3 linked regions of the Prochlorococcus marinus str. NATL2A genome follow. The protein of the gene in region 3 binds, or shares a complex with, the protein of the main gene of each other region. Links are inferred from orthologs where the notes say so. Each region holds a gene or a part of one and is shown on either strand. Other genes may lie near its edges.

Region 1 (4,530 bases), 120 kb from region 3 along the record:
ATCCATTCTCTAGCAACCAGTTTGGAGCTTTTAAAAGTAAACTTTCGAGAGAGCCTAATTCATTATTCACAGCTATTCTTAAAGCCTGAAAAGTTCTTGTTGAGGGATGAATTCGACCATATCTTTGCTTGGGGGGGAAGCAGCCTGCAATTGCATAAGAAAGGTCTTGAGTTCCAGAGTATGGTCCATTTTCAGCTAGATCATTTTTTATTTTTCTTGCAATACGCCTAGATCGTTTTTCTTCGCCTAATTCATATATTAAATCAGCTAGATTTTGCTCAGAGAGAGTTTCAATAAGTTCGGCTGCACTTGAACCCTCTTTGGGATTCATACGCATATCTATTGGACCATTTAAACGAAAGCTAAAACCTCGTGAAGGCTCATCAAGTTGATGACTACTAACTCCAAGATCCGCTAGGACACAAATGGCTTGTTCGTGATGTGAAAAGTCTGCGAAGTTTGTAGAGATTATTTCTATTCTTGTTCCGAATTTAATTAATTTTTTTGATGCTGCTTTTATAGCCATTGGGTCTTGATCCAGCCCAATAATTTTGATTCCAGGGAAATTTTCGAGTATTTGAGCGGAATGTCCCCCGCCTCCAATGGTTGCATCAATAATTAATCCTTTTTTTGTTAATTCACTTGGTAATTCCTTTAATGATCGAATTATTTCTTTCCCCATTACAGGGATATGATTAAAGTTAGAACTTGAACTAATTGGCCCTTCTTTCATAAGTTTTTACTAGTATCTAGACATTGCTTTGGTTGGGCCCAATGACGCAGCTTGAAACGCGTACTGAGCCAATGGTGGTCAACTTTGGGCCACATCATCCATCAATGCATGGGGTATTGCGATTAGTAGTAACCCTTGATGGAGAGGATGTTGTTGATTGTGAACCAGTTATTGGTTACTTGCATCGAGGGATGGAGAAAATTGCTGAGAATAGAACAAACGTTATGTTTGTTCCTTACGTGAGTCGCATGGATTATGCGGCTGGTATGTTTTATGAAGCCATTGTTGTTAATGCCCCTGAGCGTTTAGCAAATATAAAGGTACCCAAGAGAGCAAGTTATATCAGAGCGATAATGCTTGAGTTGAATAGGATCGCTAACCATTTGCTATGGTTAGGTCCATTTTTGGCTGATGTCGGAGCTCAAACTCCTTTCTTTTATATTTTTAGAGAAAGAGAGATGATTTACGATTTATGGGAGGCTGCAACTGGTCAGAGATTGATTAATAATAATTATTTCCGTATTGGTGGCGTTGCATGTGATTTGCCTTGGGGTTGGTTAGAAAAATGCAAAGATTTTTGTGACTGGTTTGGTCCAAAAATTGATGAGTATGAAAAATTGATTACTAATAATCCTATTTTTCGTAGACGTATAGAAGGTTTAGGAGTTATAGGAAAAGAGCAAGCGATTAACTGGAGTCTTTCTGGCCCAATGCTTAGGGCGGCAGGTGTCCCATGGGATTTGAGAAAGGTAGATCATTATGAATGCTATGACGATTTTGAATGGGATATTGCATGGGAGAAAGAGGGTGATTGTTATGCAAGATATAGAGTTCGTATTGAAGAAATGAGACAGTCATTAAAAATATTACGACAAGCTTGTGAGATGATTCCTGGGGGGCCAACAGAAAATCTTGAGGCACAAAGAACAGTTGAGGGAAAAAAAGGTGATTTATCGGGCTTTGATTATCAATATGTAGCCAAGAAAGTTGCACCGACTTTTAAGATTCCTAATGGTGAATTATATACCCGCCTTGAGTCTGGAAAAGGAGAGATAGGAGTATTTATTCAAGGTAATAATGATGTAACCCCTTGGCGGTTTAAAATTAGAGCAGCTGACTCAAATAATTTGCAGATACTTCCTCACATACTGAAGGGAGCCAAGGTCGCTGATATAATGGCAATCTTAGGTTCGATTGATGTGATTATGGGTTCTGTTGATAGATAGGTTTTTGGACAAGCGTAATCCTAGAGAATGGTTATGTTTGAAACGAACAGTTCGTTTTGGTGAAACAGATGCTGCAGGTGTGGTTCACTTTCTTGAATTATTTAGATGGTGTCATGAAACTTGGGAAGAAAGTTTAGAAAAATATGGAATAGCTTTGAAAGATATTTTTCCTACAAACGAAATCAATACAAGCCAACTAGATATAGCTTTACCAGTTGTTCATTGTGAAGCAAATTATTTTCAACCACTTTATGTTGGAGATACTATAAATATTGAACTGGAAACAGAGAAGATAAATGAGTCTTCATTTGTACTTCGATTTAAATTTAAAAAGAATGGAGAGCAAATCGGTTCGACAAATATAAAACATGTATCGATAAATCCAATTACTAGAAAAAAATGTGCATTATCTAAACAAATAAATTTGTGGCTTCATGAATCTAGTTCGAATTTTTAGTTAATAGGTTTATTAAAGGCTATCCAATCTTGCCATTTTTTTATTTCCCATTTTTTATTGATATTTCTTGAAAGTTTTGGACAATCGTACCAGTTCAGTGGTTTTTTGGATGGTTGCCAGTCTTCAATGAGATCATTCAGAAGTGAAATGATTGGATATCTGTTTAGTTCTTTCCCTTTGAATTTTGTTAAGGCAACTAAACGTTGTCCCCATTTCTTGTCACTAACTCCTAGTACAAAAATATCTTTAATTGGGATTTGATTTTTTGAGATTATTTTCATTAATTCCATTTCGATATCTTCTGGAAAAATCGTTTCACCGCCCGAATTTATAGCTGAATCTCTTCTACCTAGGATTTGTATTGCTTTTCTATTGTCTAGAATGATGTATTGCGCTAGATCGCCTGCTTCCCACCATCCATTTGAGTCTTTAATTGATTCGAATTTATTATTCTTCCATTTTGAAGTTGCAATTCTACTGGTTTTAATCTTAAGTGAATTTCTTTTGTTGATTTCTATCTCAACATCTTCGAGAGGGAACCCAACACTATTACTTCCATTTAAAAAGTCTTTAGGACTAAGGCAAGTCACCATTGCTACTGTTTCAGTGGCCCCATAACAAGGAGCTAGATTAATAGACTTTCTGCGTGCTTTTTCAGCAAGGTCTATAGGGATGGAAGCTCCTCCAACCCATATCACAGCAAGGGATTGAAGCCATTTTAAACCATCAGTATTATCTATCAAAGATAATAATTGAGTTGGAACTAGGGATGTAATTAATGGACGTCTATGTTTATTAGTTAATGCTTCACTAAATTGCTTAAGTTGAAGTGGTTTATGCATTATAGAATTTGAAATCCAGTAATACCCAGATCCCCAAGTCTGATGTCTCCACCAAGGCATGAAACCACTTATATGATGCAAAGGTAGTGAATTGAGAATGATGCATTCATTTGGCTTAAGGCCATGATTCTTTAACCACTTTCCGGTTGATAAAGCCGAATTAGTGAGATTTTTAAGTGATTGGAAACAAAGATTTGGCCCTCCAATGCTGCCCCCGCTTGAAATGATTATTCCTTCTCCTTCAGGTAAGGTTGACGATGTGGGGATTTTCGTTTGATCTTTTGGAGTCGCTAGATATACCCAGTTATGCTTTGCAAAATTCTTCAAAATTTCTTTTGAACAGTCCAGGTTTTTTTCAGGAATACATTCTACAACTGCAATTTTGGTCATACGGCTTCCCAGACTAATTTCGGATTGTTGTTGAAGAGTGGGCCTTTTGGGCACCATCCAGGTGCAAGTCCAGGTGCACGAGGATTTCCCCCTTTGACTTGTCTGGCAGCGAGGTGATTAACCCACCTTCTCCCAATACCAGTTTCAAAAGCTGTGCTTATGACTGTTTGACTATCTTCTTGTTCTATTTCTTTTAACAGTAATCTCGGATCACCATCTAATGCAGGGCGACGTATTTGCCAACTTTTCCATGTTTTTCGTAAATATGGAAATTCAACCAAAGATTCATCTAGTGCGATTGGAATTTGAGTGGCCAATGAAAATAAACCTTCAATATCTTTTGATGGGAGTGGCTGTTCAATCCATTCCAAACGAGGTTCGTTTTTGAGTTCGTTAATCCATTCTTGTGCTTTTTGGCGACTCCAACCTCCATTTGGATCAATTCTAAGTTTAAAATTATTTGGTAAAATGTCTAAGATTTTTTGTAATGTTTTTTCTTCCTTAAAGTTATTTTCTAGGTGAGATACTTTCCATTTTATTGTACAAGAACTTTTCTTCTCATTTGATTCATCTACATATTTACGTATTGACTCTAATGGATCAATATCTGTAGGTAAAAGATAAGCTGATTTTGCGTCGTCAAAACCTTCAAGATTTAACTTCCTATGAGTGAGACTTTCTAAATCGGCTAAGCAGGACCCTAATCCGAAAGCAAGTGCGCCTGGCAATTCAAATAAATAATTTTCTATTGAATCTTTTGTAGTTTGTTTCCCAATAAAATCAAGACTTTCTATACTTTTTTCTAATTCCTTTTTCTCAATAGGTGAAACTTCCCCCCATCCGTAATTTCCATTTGAGTCTTTTATTTGCAACAATAAACCT
Region 2 (4,622 bases), 130 kb from region 3 along the record:
CGATTGCTCCAATCATAGCCATTAATAATAAAATCGAAGCAAGTTCAAAAGGTAATAAATAATCTGTGAATAGATGTTCACCTATTCTCTCAGTTGCTTCTTCACCAATAGAGGTTGGTCCTGGTAAGTTCCATTTGGTGGTAATGCTAACCCGCAATAATAGGATTAATAATCCACCACAAACCCCACCAGATATCAATTTTCTAGTTCTAAGACCTTTAATTGGTTTTAACTTTTCTTTATTATTAACTAACATAATTGCAAATAATATCAAAACATTTACAGCTCCTACATATACAAGAATTTGAGCTGCAGCGACAAAACTAGCATTTAGCAAAAGATATAAACCTGCTACAGCCATAAATACTCCGCCTAATAAAAATGCTGAGTAAACAATATTTTCTAATAAAACAACTGCCAAACTTCCAGAAACTATGACAGCACTAAGAATTAAAAAGCAAATTAATTCTGTTGAATAAGCGATATTCATTTGTTAGTAGAATTTAATTTATTTGGAACCATATCCGACGAATTATTCTTACCTTCTTCTTCTGATTTATCTGCTTGCAGTTCTTTTATAATCTGACTTGGTAGCTTACCTGCTCTTAGTTGGTTCGCGGGTAATTCATGAGGGTCCATTATGCCCTTTGGCAAATAAGGTAATTCTCTGAGAGGACGAACTGATGGATCTGAAGTTACGCTTGTTGGTAGTCTTCCAAGAGCAACATTATCGTAGTTAAGGCTATGTCTATCAAATGCAGACAGTTCATATTCTTCTGTCATTGATAAGCAATTTGTAGGGCAATATTCAACGCAATTTCCACAAAAAATACATGCACCAAAGTCAATTGAATAATTTCTTAATTCTTTTTTCTTGGTTTCTTTATTCATTACCCAATCAACGACTGGCAGATTGATTGGGCATACCCTTACGCAAACTTCGCATGCAATGCACTTATCAAATTCATAATGAATCCTCCCTCTATAGCGCTCAGAGGGGATTAGTTTTTCGTAAGGGTATTGAACCGTTACAGGCCTTCGACGCATGTGGTCGAATGTAACTCCTAGTCCATCAACTAAATATTTTGCTGCACTAACGGCTTCTTTAGTGTAGTCGGCAACTTTTTCAAGGAAACCAAGCATATTAAATTTGATGCCGGCGGTCTATATCTACAGTAATCATTATACAGTTTTTTTCAATTAAATGTAGGTACTTTTACTTAAAAAAACTAGCTAGTGTGTTGCTTTTCTATTATCCTCCAAATGTCATCGGAAATGCCAATTTAAGTGAAGCAGTTACAAGTAAATTGACCAAAGAAATAGGTAAAAGAAACTTCCAGCCTAAATCAAGTAGTTGATCAATCCGAACTCTTGGAGTAGTCCATCTCAATAAGATTGCTAGAAAAACCAGTAAATAAGCCTTAAGGATTGTCATTACAATTCCAAGAGACGCAGCAATAATTTGAACTAATGGATTATCAATTGAGAGACCTATAAATGATGAAAACCAATCAATTGAGATTGGAAAACCCCATCCTCCCAAGTACAGAACAGAAACAAGTAAAGCAGATAAAACAAGATTGATGTATCCAGCTAAGTAAAACAGAGCAAATTTCATGCCTGAATACTCAGTTTGATAGCCAGCTACAAGCTCTTCTTCTGCCTCTGGCAAATCAAAAGGTAGTCTCTCGCATTCAGCTAATGCACAGATCCAAAAAATAATAAAACCTACAGGTTGTCGCCATATATTCCAACTAAGGAAGCCGGCAGTATTTTGTTGCTCAACTATGTCAACAGTGCTCAATGAATTGCTCATCATAACTATGGCCAAAACTGCTAGCGCTAATGGAATTTCATAACTAATTGATTGAGCGGCAGCTCTCAGCCCACCTAGTAAAGAATATTTATTATTGGAAGAGTAGCCACTCATCAGTAAACCAATTGGTTGAATGCTACTTAGGGCAATCCACAAAAATATTCCTATACCTACATTACTAATTAACAGATTTTGACCAAAGGGAACAATTAGCCAAGATAGAATAACTGGCACTAAAACTAATATTGGACCAACTGTAAAAAGAACACTGTCAGCCCTTGCTGGAATAATGTCTTCTTTTACTAAGAGTTTCAAACCGTCTGCCATTGGCTGAAGAATACCAAGTGCACCTGCATATTCAGGCCCAATTCTTTGTTGAGCTGCTGCAGAAATTTTTCGTTCAAGCCAAACTGTTACTAATACACCAATGACAGCTGATACCAATACTAAAAGCATCGGAAGAGGGATCCATAAAAGGTGTGCTAATTCATGAGATAAACCAAGGTTTTGAACGCCTTGGGTAAAACTCATTTCAAGGTCTATGCCTGAATTCACTTCTTACATATGTTCTATTAACAAGGTTAGTGTAATTTTGAATTAATTTTAAATTCGAAAAATAAATTTCAAATTATCTGCTTTCAAGAGGCTTCCAATTTCTCATTTTTGCTCCTTCATAAATTTGTGATGGTCTGAAAATTCTATTTGCTCCAAGTTGTTCTCTCCAGTGAGCCAACCAACCAGCAACTCTGGAAATAGCAAAAACTGGTGTAAATAAATCTCGAGGAATACCAAGCTTTCGATAAACCAGTCCAGAATAAAAGTCAACATTTGGGAATATACCTTTTGGCCCCAGCTTGGAAATAGCCTCTTCTTCAAGTGCTTTGGCTACTTCATACATTTCATCTTTACCAAATTCCGAGAAAAGTTCCTCTGCGAAGGCTTGTAAAATTGTTGCTCTAGGGTCTTTGACACGATACTCCCTGTGTCCAAAGCCCATGATTTTCCTTTTTTTTGCAATTGCATCATTGAGAAATGAAGAGACTTCATCAGGTCTTCCAATTTCTTCTAGCATTGCTATCACATCTTCATTGGCCCCTCCATGAAGAGGACCGGCTAATGTCCCAACGGCAGAAGCGACGACGGCATAAGGATCAGTCAATGTGCTTGCAGTTACTCTTGCGCTAAACGTACTTGCATTGAGACTGTGCTCGGCATGAAGAATTAAACATCTGTCGAAAACTCTTGCTGCAAGAGGATTTGGCTCCCTCTCGGTGAGCATATAAAGGAAATTGGAAGAGTAAGGCAAATCATCTTGAGGTTGAATTGGATCGTCTCCTTTTCTTATTTGCTCGAAAGCAGCAACCATAGTTGGAATTTTTGCAATCAACCTCACTACTGCGTCGTAGATATATTTTGGATCATCAATTGCTCTTCGAGAATAAAAGAGGCCCAAAGATGCAGCACTTGCTTGAAGAGCATCCATAGGATGCCCAGACTCTGGAAAACACTTGAGCATATCTCTAATTCTAAAGCTCACTCGTCTATGCATTTGAACGTCCTTTTCAAATTTCTCAAGCTCATTTTCAGTGGGAAGTTCTCCCCAGATCAAGAGAAATGCAGTTTCTAAAAAACTACTTTTTTGGGCTAGCTCAGATATTGGATAACCTCTGTAGCTAAGCCTTCCTTCTGTTCCATTTATTTCGCATATCCCTGAGTTGGTTACTGGAACCCCTTCCAAGCCTGGCTTTAGAACCAAATTAGTTGTCTTTTTTTCGTTATCTATGGCTTTAGCTCCTGCAAAACAATTTTCTGTTCAATTGAAAAATTTTCAACTTGAACTTTATTTTATAGAATTAAACTATATTTTTAATATAGCACTTTAAACTTTTTATCAACTTGTTTTTAAGTTGATTTTAACTTTAATGAAGTCTGGATAATTAATTGTAGGTACTGCAATGGCTATATCAATATCCTGAGGAGGATTTAGTGTGTTTCCTAACATAGTTTTCAATAAGATATATGGATAGAAACTATTTAAAATTGCTTTAGTTTTTTCTTTCCCTAAATGAATTTTTAGGACATCATCAAAATCATTAAATTCATTTGTATTCTGTTCATTATCTGAATAATTTTTTAGGTAGTTTGTATTATCAAAATTTGATATAGAAGATAAGTTTTGACTCCAAATGTAAGTCTTGTCATCTTCTTCGACAATTGCCTCAATGTTATCTTTTAGCTCATATGTATTATTTTCATTTGTACTTATTTTTGACCAAATTTCTAGCTTTCTGCTTTTAAAATCTATATTTGAATTCAAAAAATTCTCTTTTTTTAGAATATCATCTATCTCTGTCTTTTTCGTATCAGATTTCCTAGTTAAAATCAACCAGTCTTTATCATTTATCCAAATCAAATTTCCTTGAGAGTTTTCAAGAATTATTTTTAAGAGCTCAGAATAATCTGAGGTTGTTGATTCTTTGATAATAGAGGCTATTAGCTTTTGATATGGATGGAATGAATCTTTCTGAAAATACTGCTTGGGATTGTCAACTAATATATAATTCTCAGGCAATTCAGATTCCTTTTTTATATCAATTAAATTAGAATTAATATCTTTAACTGGCATTTTAGTTTTAACATTGTAAGCTAATATTCCTTCTAAGTTTAATTTATTTTTATCTACATTTACAGAAGATAGTAAATTATCTACCTTATTTATATTCAATAAATCTTCTTCTTGACCAATAAGATTTAAAATCTTTTTTGGAGACATTTCTAATAATAATAATCCGTCTTTAAGATTATC
Region 3 (4,611 bases):
CGCTGAACAACAACAGGAGCTTTGCTTTCTCCAGCCTGAAAATACGTATCTGGTCTAGGAGTTCCAAAAGCGTCGTAGGCAAGCCCAGAAGACACAAATAAGAATCCTGCCACGAAGATCGCAGGAAGTGCTACCGCATGGATAATCCAATAGCGGACACTAGTAATGATCTCAAAAAACGGGCGTTCCCCGGTAGAGCCGGCAGCCATAGCCTCACTTAATCAGCTCAGTGATCTTATCAAGCGAAACCAAAAGAAACGGTCTGTGTTGCAAGGTGGTTACACAGAGTCATGGAAATCATCAAAAATTTATGATTTCAACCCTGCCACCGCAGTAAATTGCCCCTTTCTCCAAATACAAATCCCTTAGGACTCTCACTGTTTAAATCGTCCAGAAATAGAATTCTTATGAAATTTGTTGGAACAGATTCACCAACAGGGTCTTTTTCCCAAGTTTTTCCCTCATCATTGCTCACTAATAAAGTTCCATTTCCTCCAGCGGCCCAAATCGACTTAGATGGATCCCAAACAAGATCTTGATAGTTATACCCATTAACTATTGGGATAATGGGCTTTGACCATGAATCGATATCATCAGGATCTGCATTAAATCTGATTTCAGCTCCTCTAGAAAGCATCCATAAATCACCATTTGGCTGTTCACCAACACTTTGAACTCTCTTACTACTTGCTCTTTGATGAGGGCTCCATATCTCTTCTCCAGGTCTTAGGACTGAGAAGAAGTTACCAAGGCTACTAACACTTATATATCCACCGTTATTTGTACGTCTTAATTCTCTTATGCCTCCAGAGCCAGAAGTATCAACAACGATTGCTTCCCAATTGGTACCAGCATCGGTAGTTTTATAAATTGCCCCGGCAGTAGTTGCTAACTCAGCAATATCAGTATCAATTGTTGTTATCAAATACGGATCTCCAGGTAACTTATTTCCCAAATCAAGACGAGTCCAATTTTTTCCTCCATCAGTGGTATGAAGAATCAATCCTGGTTGACCTGCAATCCAACCTTCTTGGCCTTTGAAATCAACGCTTATTAAACGAAAATTACCTTCGCTTGGTATGTCTAAATTTCTTTCTTTCCAAGTTATTCCTCCATCATTTGTCTCAAGAATTAATCTGTTTGTCCCTACTAAGAACCCATTTTTGTCATCTACAAAGTCAACATCTAGTGGATTTGCTTCAGTATCTAGGTCAACTAGTGACCAAGGACTTGATGAGCCTATGGAAGCATTGCTAACAGTACAACCACTAAGAGCTACTCCAACTATTAAGACAAGGGTCAAATTAATGACATTTGAAAACAGACGTTTCATTTCAAAGAATAAAGAGAGAGAAAACAGGCAGCGGCTAAAGCCAGACTTCCAAAAATAAGAACGTTTTTCTGGCCTGAAGGAAGTTTATTAAATCCAAAGCCATAAGTAAGGTTTTCTTCAAATCCACTAGGCTTTGATTTAGGGCCAATATCCTTGTATCCACCAAATCCTACTCGACAGACTGGACATCTAAACTTCTCTCTATCTATGTCTAGGAATGCTGTTCCTGGTTCAATATTTAGCTTTTTTATACCCTCATCAGGATCATAAATAAAACCACAGCTCATACATTCGAAGCGATTTCCTTTTGGATCAAATTCCTCGTTTGAGTTTTTTGGTTCAAATGAAATAACTTGATTTTGTTGTGCATCAAGATTCAAATCTCCCAAAGGATTTGATTCTGTTTTTTTGTCTTCACTCACAGTTTTCACTTTCACACATAACAACTCTATGGCACTAATCTAGAAAATGACTGTCAGACTGATAATGAAATCAGTAATTCATTCATGTTTTCCCTTCAGGGTTATGAGTATTTTTTAGGATTTCTTCTTATTTCTGGAGCAGTTCCAATTCTTGCTCTCACAACAAATAAGTTAATAGCTCCAAAAAGCAAGGCAGGAGAAAGACAGCTTACATATGAATCTGGTATGGAGCCCATTGGAGGGGCATGGATTCAATTTAATATTCGTTACTACATGTTTGCTCTTGTTTTCGTTATATTTGATGTGGAGACAGTATTCCTTTACCCATGGGCAGTTGCATTTCACAAACTTGGGTTATTAGCATTTATAGAAGCTCTTGTTTTTATCACAATACTAGTTGTGGCATTAGCATACGCATGGAGAAAAGGTGCCCTTGAATGGAGTTGAATCCCTTGAAAAAATCTCCCTCTTCTGAAGCTGTAAGAAATCTTAGAGAAGCTTCCTGCGGTCCAGTTGGGACGCCGACAGTAACGAATGATTTAAGCGAAAACATAATCCTCACTAGCCTTGAAGATCTTCATAACTGGGCAAGACTAAGTAGTCTTTGGCCTCTTCTTTATGGAACTGCTTGTTGTTTTATTGAATTTGCAGCTCTAATTGGATCTAGATTTGATTTTGACAGATTTGGATTAGTACCTAGGAGTTCTCCTAGACAAGCAGATCTACTAATAGTGGCAGGCACCGTCACAATGAAAATGGCACCTGCTCTTGTAAGGCTTTATGAGCAAATGCCAGATCCCAAATACGTAATAGCTATGGGAGCTTGCACTATTACTGGTGGAATGTTCAGCGCAGACTCCACCACGGCAGTCAGAGGTGTTGATAAGTTAATACCTGTTGATCTTTACCTTCCTGGATGTCCTCCAAGACCTGAAGCAATATTTGATGCTGTCATTAAATTAAGAAAAAAAGTTGCAAACGAATCAATCTCAGAAAGATCAAAAATTACCCAAACTCATCGTTATTTAACTATCCCTCATAAAATGAAGCGAGTCGAGTCAAAAGTAAATGGACAATACCTAAAGGCAAAAACTCAATTAATTGCTTTAAATCCTTCACTATCTGAAGAGTTTGATCAATCTTTAAAAGAGGTTCAAAAAATATCTGAAGAACTTTCAAGTAATTAAGCTTCTCTTATAAAAAAATGACAAACGATTCGGAAATTGTAGTTGAAGAAAAAATCTCAGGTCCAATAAGCGATTGGCTCTCTAACAATGGATTTGAAAACATTCCTCTCAAAGAAGACCACTTAGGAATTGAAGTTATAAAAATCTCCCCAAACAATCTCTTAACAATAGTTGAAGCGTTAAAAAATGATGGATTTAATTATCTGCAATGCCAAGGTGGCTATGACGAAGGTCCTGGTTTAAATATAGTTTGTTTTTATAATCTAATAGAAATGAATGAATTAAAAGAAGATATTTCTCCTCGCGAAGTAAGATTAAAAGTATTCCTAGATCGCAATGGGGACCTAACTGTTCCAAGTTTATATAGTCTTTTCAGAGGAGCTGATTGGCAAGAAAGAGAAACATTCGATATGTATGGTGTTAACTTCCAAGGTCATCCTCATCCCAAAAGACTTTTAATGCCTGAAGACTGGAAAGGATGGCCTCTCAGAAAAGACTATGTGCAGCCTGATTTTTATGAAATGCAAGATGCATACTAATTTATTTACCTTTTTTGTATCTTCTGTAAAACCTCATTATTGCTAAAGCGAGACTTCTTGGGTCGTGCCTCAAAGTTGGAGTGACCTTTGAACCCTGAAGAGAAGCTAAATAAACATTATATCCTCTAGATAAAAGATCAATCTTGTTGCATTTGACGGGTTCAGCCCCTTTTGATTTGTAGTAATCAACCAATGGGGATGGTTTTAATTCATCTTGAGCAAGTATTGAACTAAATATTTTCCTAGAAATTCCTCTTGATGCCAATTGCGCTTCTATGGCCCTTACATGACCAGTTACGTCAAGTCCATCAGTTTCTCCAGGTTGAGTCATCAAATTACATACATATAGTTTAGGAGCTTTGCTCTTCTCAATCGCCTCGACTATTTCAGGGACAAGCAGGTTTGGAAGAATTGAAGTGTATAAACTTCCTGGACCTATCAAAATAATTTCAGCATTTCTTATAGCTTCTAGAGCTCTTGGCAAAGCTGGGGGTCGCGATGGGTAACAGCCGATTCTGACTATTGGCAAAGGGGCTTTTCCTATGGCTGACTCTCCATCTATTCGGTCACCATTTTCGAGTTCCGCCCACAAACGAACATCTACATTAGTTGCTGGTACAACTTGACCCTGAACTGCAAGAACACGACTTGAAGCAGTAATTGCGGTCTCTAAGCTTCCAGTTATCGCAGTCAAGGCAGATAGGAAAAGATTCCCAAAACTATGTCCCTCAAGTCCACTACCTGAGGGAAAGCGATATTGAAAAAGTCCTTTAATAAGGGGTTCTTCTGTTGCTAAAGCTGCTAAACAATTCCTTATATCTCCTGGAGGCTGAACACCCAGTTCTCTCCTAAGAACTCCACTACTTCCTCCATCATCAGCAACAGTCACTATTGCCGTGATTCGGCTGCTATATCTTTTTAAGCCTTTTAATAATGAAGATAAACCTGTTCCTCCTCCAATAGCAACAATATTTGGACCTCTATTTAATTTTTGCTTAGCTCTTAAAGCATCAACCAAAAAAGTATCTTTTTTTGGACCTAAAGCCTGCCTAATAGATTCAAAACTTCTCCCTTGACCCCAAATTAAAAGAGAAATTCCTATCAAAAAGACTATGGGTCCAGAAATGGTT

Evidence for each region.
Region 1: the proteins of PMN2A_RS01705 (region 3) and PMN2A_RS01095 are in contact, whole or in part, in a cryo-EM structure (PDB 6ZJN), measured with the Thermus thermophilus proteins. The link is inferred for Prochlorococcus marinus str. NATL2A from one-to-one orthologs. Residues at the interface, in WP_096411116.1 of Thermus thermophilus: Glu45, Ser46, Asn48, Pro50, Ala51, Gly52, Glu53; in WP_223903221.1 of Thermus thermophilus: Met26, Thr27, Asn29, Gly31, Pro32, His34.
Region 2: the proteins of PMN2A_RS01705 (region 3) and nuoH are in contact, whole or in part, in a cryo-EM structure (PDB 6KHJ), measured with the Thermosynechococcus vestitus proteins. The link is inferred for Prochlorococcus marinus str. NATL2A from one-to-one orthologs. Residues at the interface, in WP_126986108.1 of Thermosynechococcus vestitus: Gly6, Tyr7, Glu8, Tyr9, Phe10, Gly12, Phe13, Leu14, Ile16, Cys17, Ser18, Pro21, Ala24, Leu25, Ala27, Ser28, Leu31, Arg32, Pro33, Ser35, Arg40, Leu41, Thr42, Thr43, Tyr44, Glu45, Ile51, Gly53, Ala54, Trp55; in WP_126985484.1 of Thermosynechococcus vestitus: Gln8, Lys26, Trp29, Leu30, Pro33, Met34, Met37, Leu38, Leu83, Ile84, Phe85, Lys86, Glu87, Asp88, Val89, Leu90, Pro91, Ala92, Thr100, Ala104, Val107, Ile108, Phe111, Leu112, Tyr114, Ile115, Ile125, Ser126, Leu128, Phe133.

The regions. Positions count from the first base shown.
Region 1 is NC_007335.2:209,385-213,914, forward strand. Bases 1-2,866 are described here. They hold PMN2A_RS01095 (NAD(P)H-quinone oxidoreductase subunit H), read left to right. Parts: upstream 1-774; coding sequence 775-1,959; downstream 1,960-2,866. Other genes in these bases: rsmH (16S rRNA (cytosine(1402)-N(4))-methyltransferase RsmH), read right to left, coding at 1-733; PMN2A_RS01100 (acyl-CoA thioesterase), read left to right, coding at 1,964-2,416; PMN2A_RS01105 (AMP-binding protein), read right to left, coding at 2,413-2,866. Outside these bases: more of PMN2A_RS01105, read right to left, coding at 2,867-3,648; menC (o-succinylbenzoate synthase), read right to left, coding at 3,645-4,530.
Region 2 is NC_007335.2:196,634-201,255, forward strand. The notes cover bases 313-3,270. They hold nuoH (NADH-quinone oxidoreductase subunit NuoH), read right to left. Parts: upstream 2,372-3,270; coding sequence 1,253-2,371; downstream 313-1,252. Other genes in these bases: PMN2A_RS01020 (NADH-quinone oxidoreductase subunit J), read right to left, coding at 313-490; ndhI (NAD(P)H-quinone oxidoreductase subunit I), read right to left, coding at 487-1,143; PMN2A_RS01035 (citrate synthase), read right to left, coding at 2,445-3,270. Also shown: more of PMN2A_RS01020, read right to left, coding at 1-312; more of PMN2A_RS01035, read right to left, coding at 3,271-3,572; PMN2A_RS01040 (DUF3352 domain-containing protein), read right to left, coding at 3,708-4,622. UniProt on the Escherichia coli protein: NDH-1 shuttles electrons from NADH, via FMN and iron-sulfur (Fe-S) centers, to quinones in the respiratory chain. The immediate electron acceptor for the enzyme in this species is believed to be ubiquinone.
Region 3 is NC_007335.2:326,817-331,427, reverse strand. What follows is about bases 574-3,520. They hold PMN2A_RS01705 (NAD(P)H-quinone oxidoreductase subunit 3), read left to right. Parts: upstream 574-1,839; coding sequence 1,840-2,202; downstream 2,203-3,520. Other genes in these bases: yvcK (uridine diphosphate-N-acetylglucosamine-binding protein YvcK), read right to left, coding at 3,483-3,520; PMN2A_RS01695 (NAD(P)H-quinone oxidoreductase subunit J), read left to right, coding at 2,960-3,481; nuoB (NADH-quinone oxidoreductase subunit NuoB), read left to right, coding at 2,193-2,942; PMN2A_RS01710 (rubredoxin), read right to left, coding at 1,330-1,683; PMN2A_RS01715 (photosynthesis system II assembly factor Ycf48), read right to left, coding at 574-1,333. Outside these bases: psbE (cytochrome b559 subunit alpha), read right to left, coding at 1-209; more of PMN2A_RS01715, read right to left, coding at 317-573; more of yvcK, read right to left, coding at 3,521-4,611. UniProt on the Escherichia coli protein: NDH-1 shuttles electrons from NADH, via FMN and iron-sulfur (Fe-S) centers, to quinones in the respiratory chain. The immediate electron acceptor for the enzyme in this species is believed to be ubiquinone.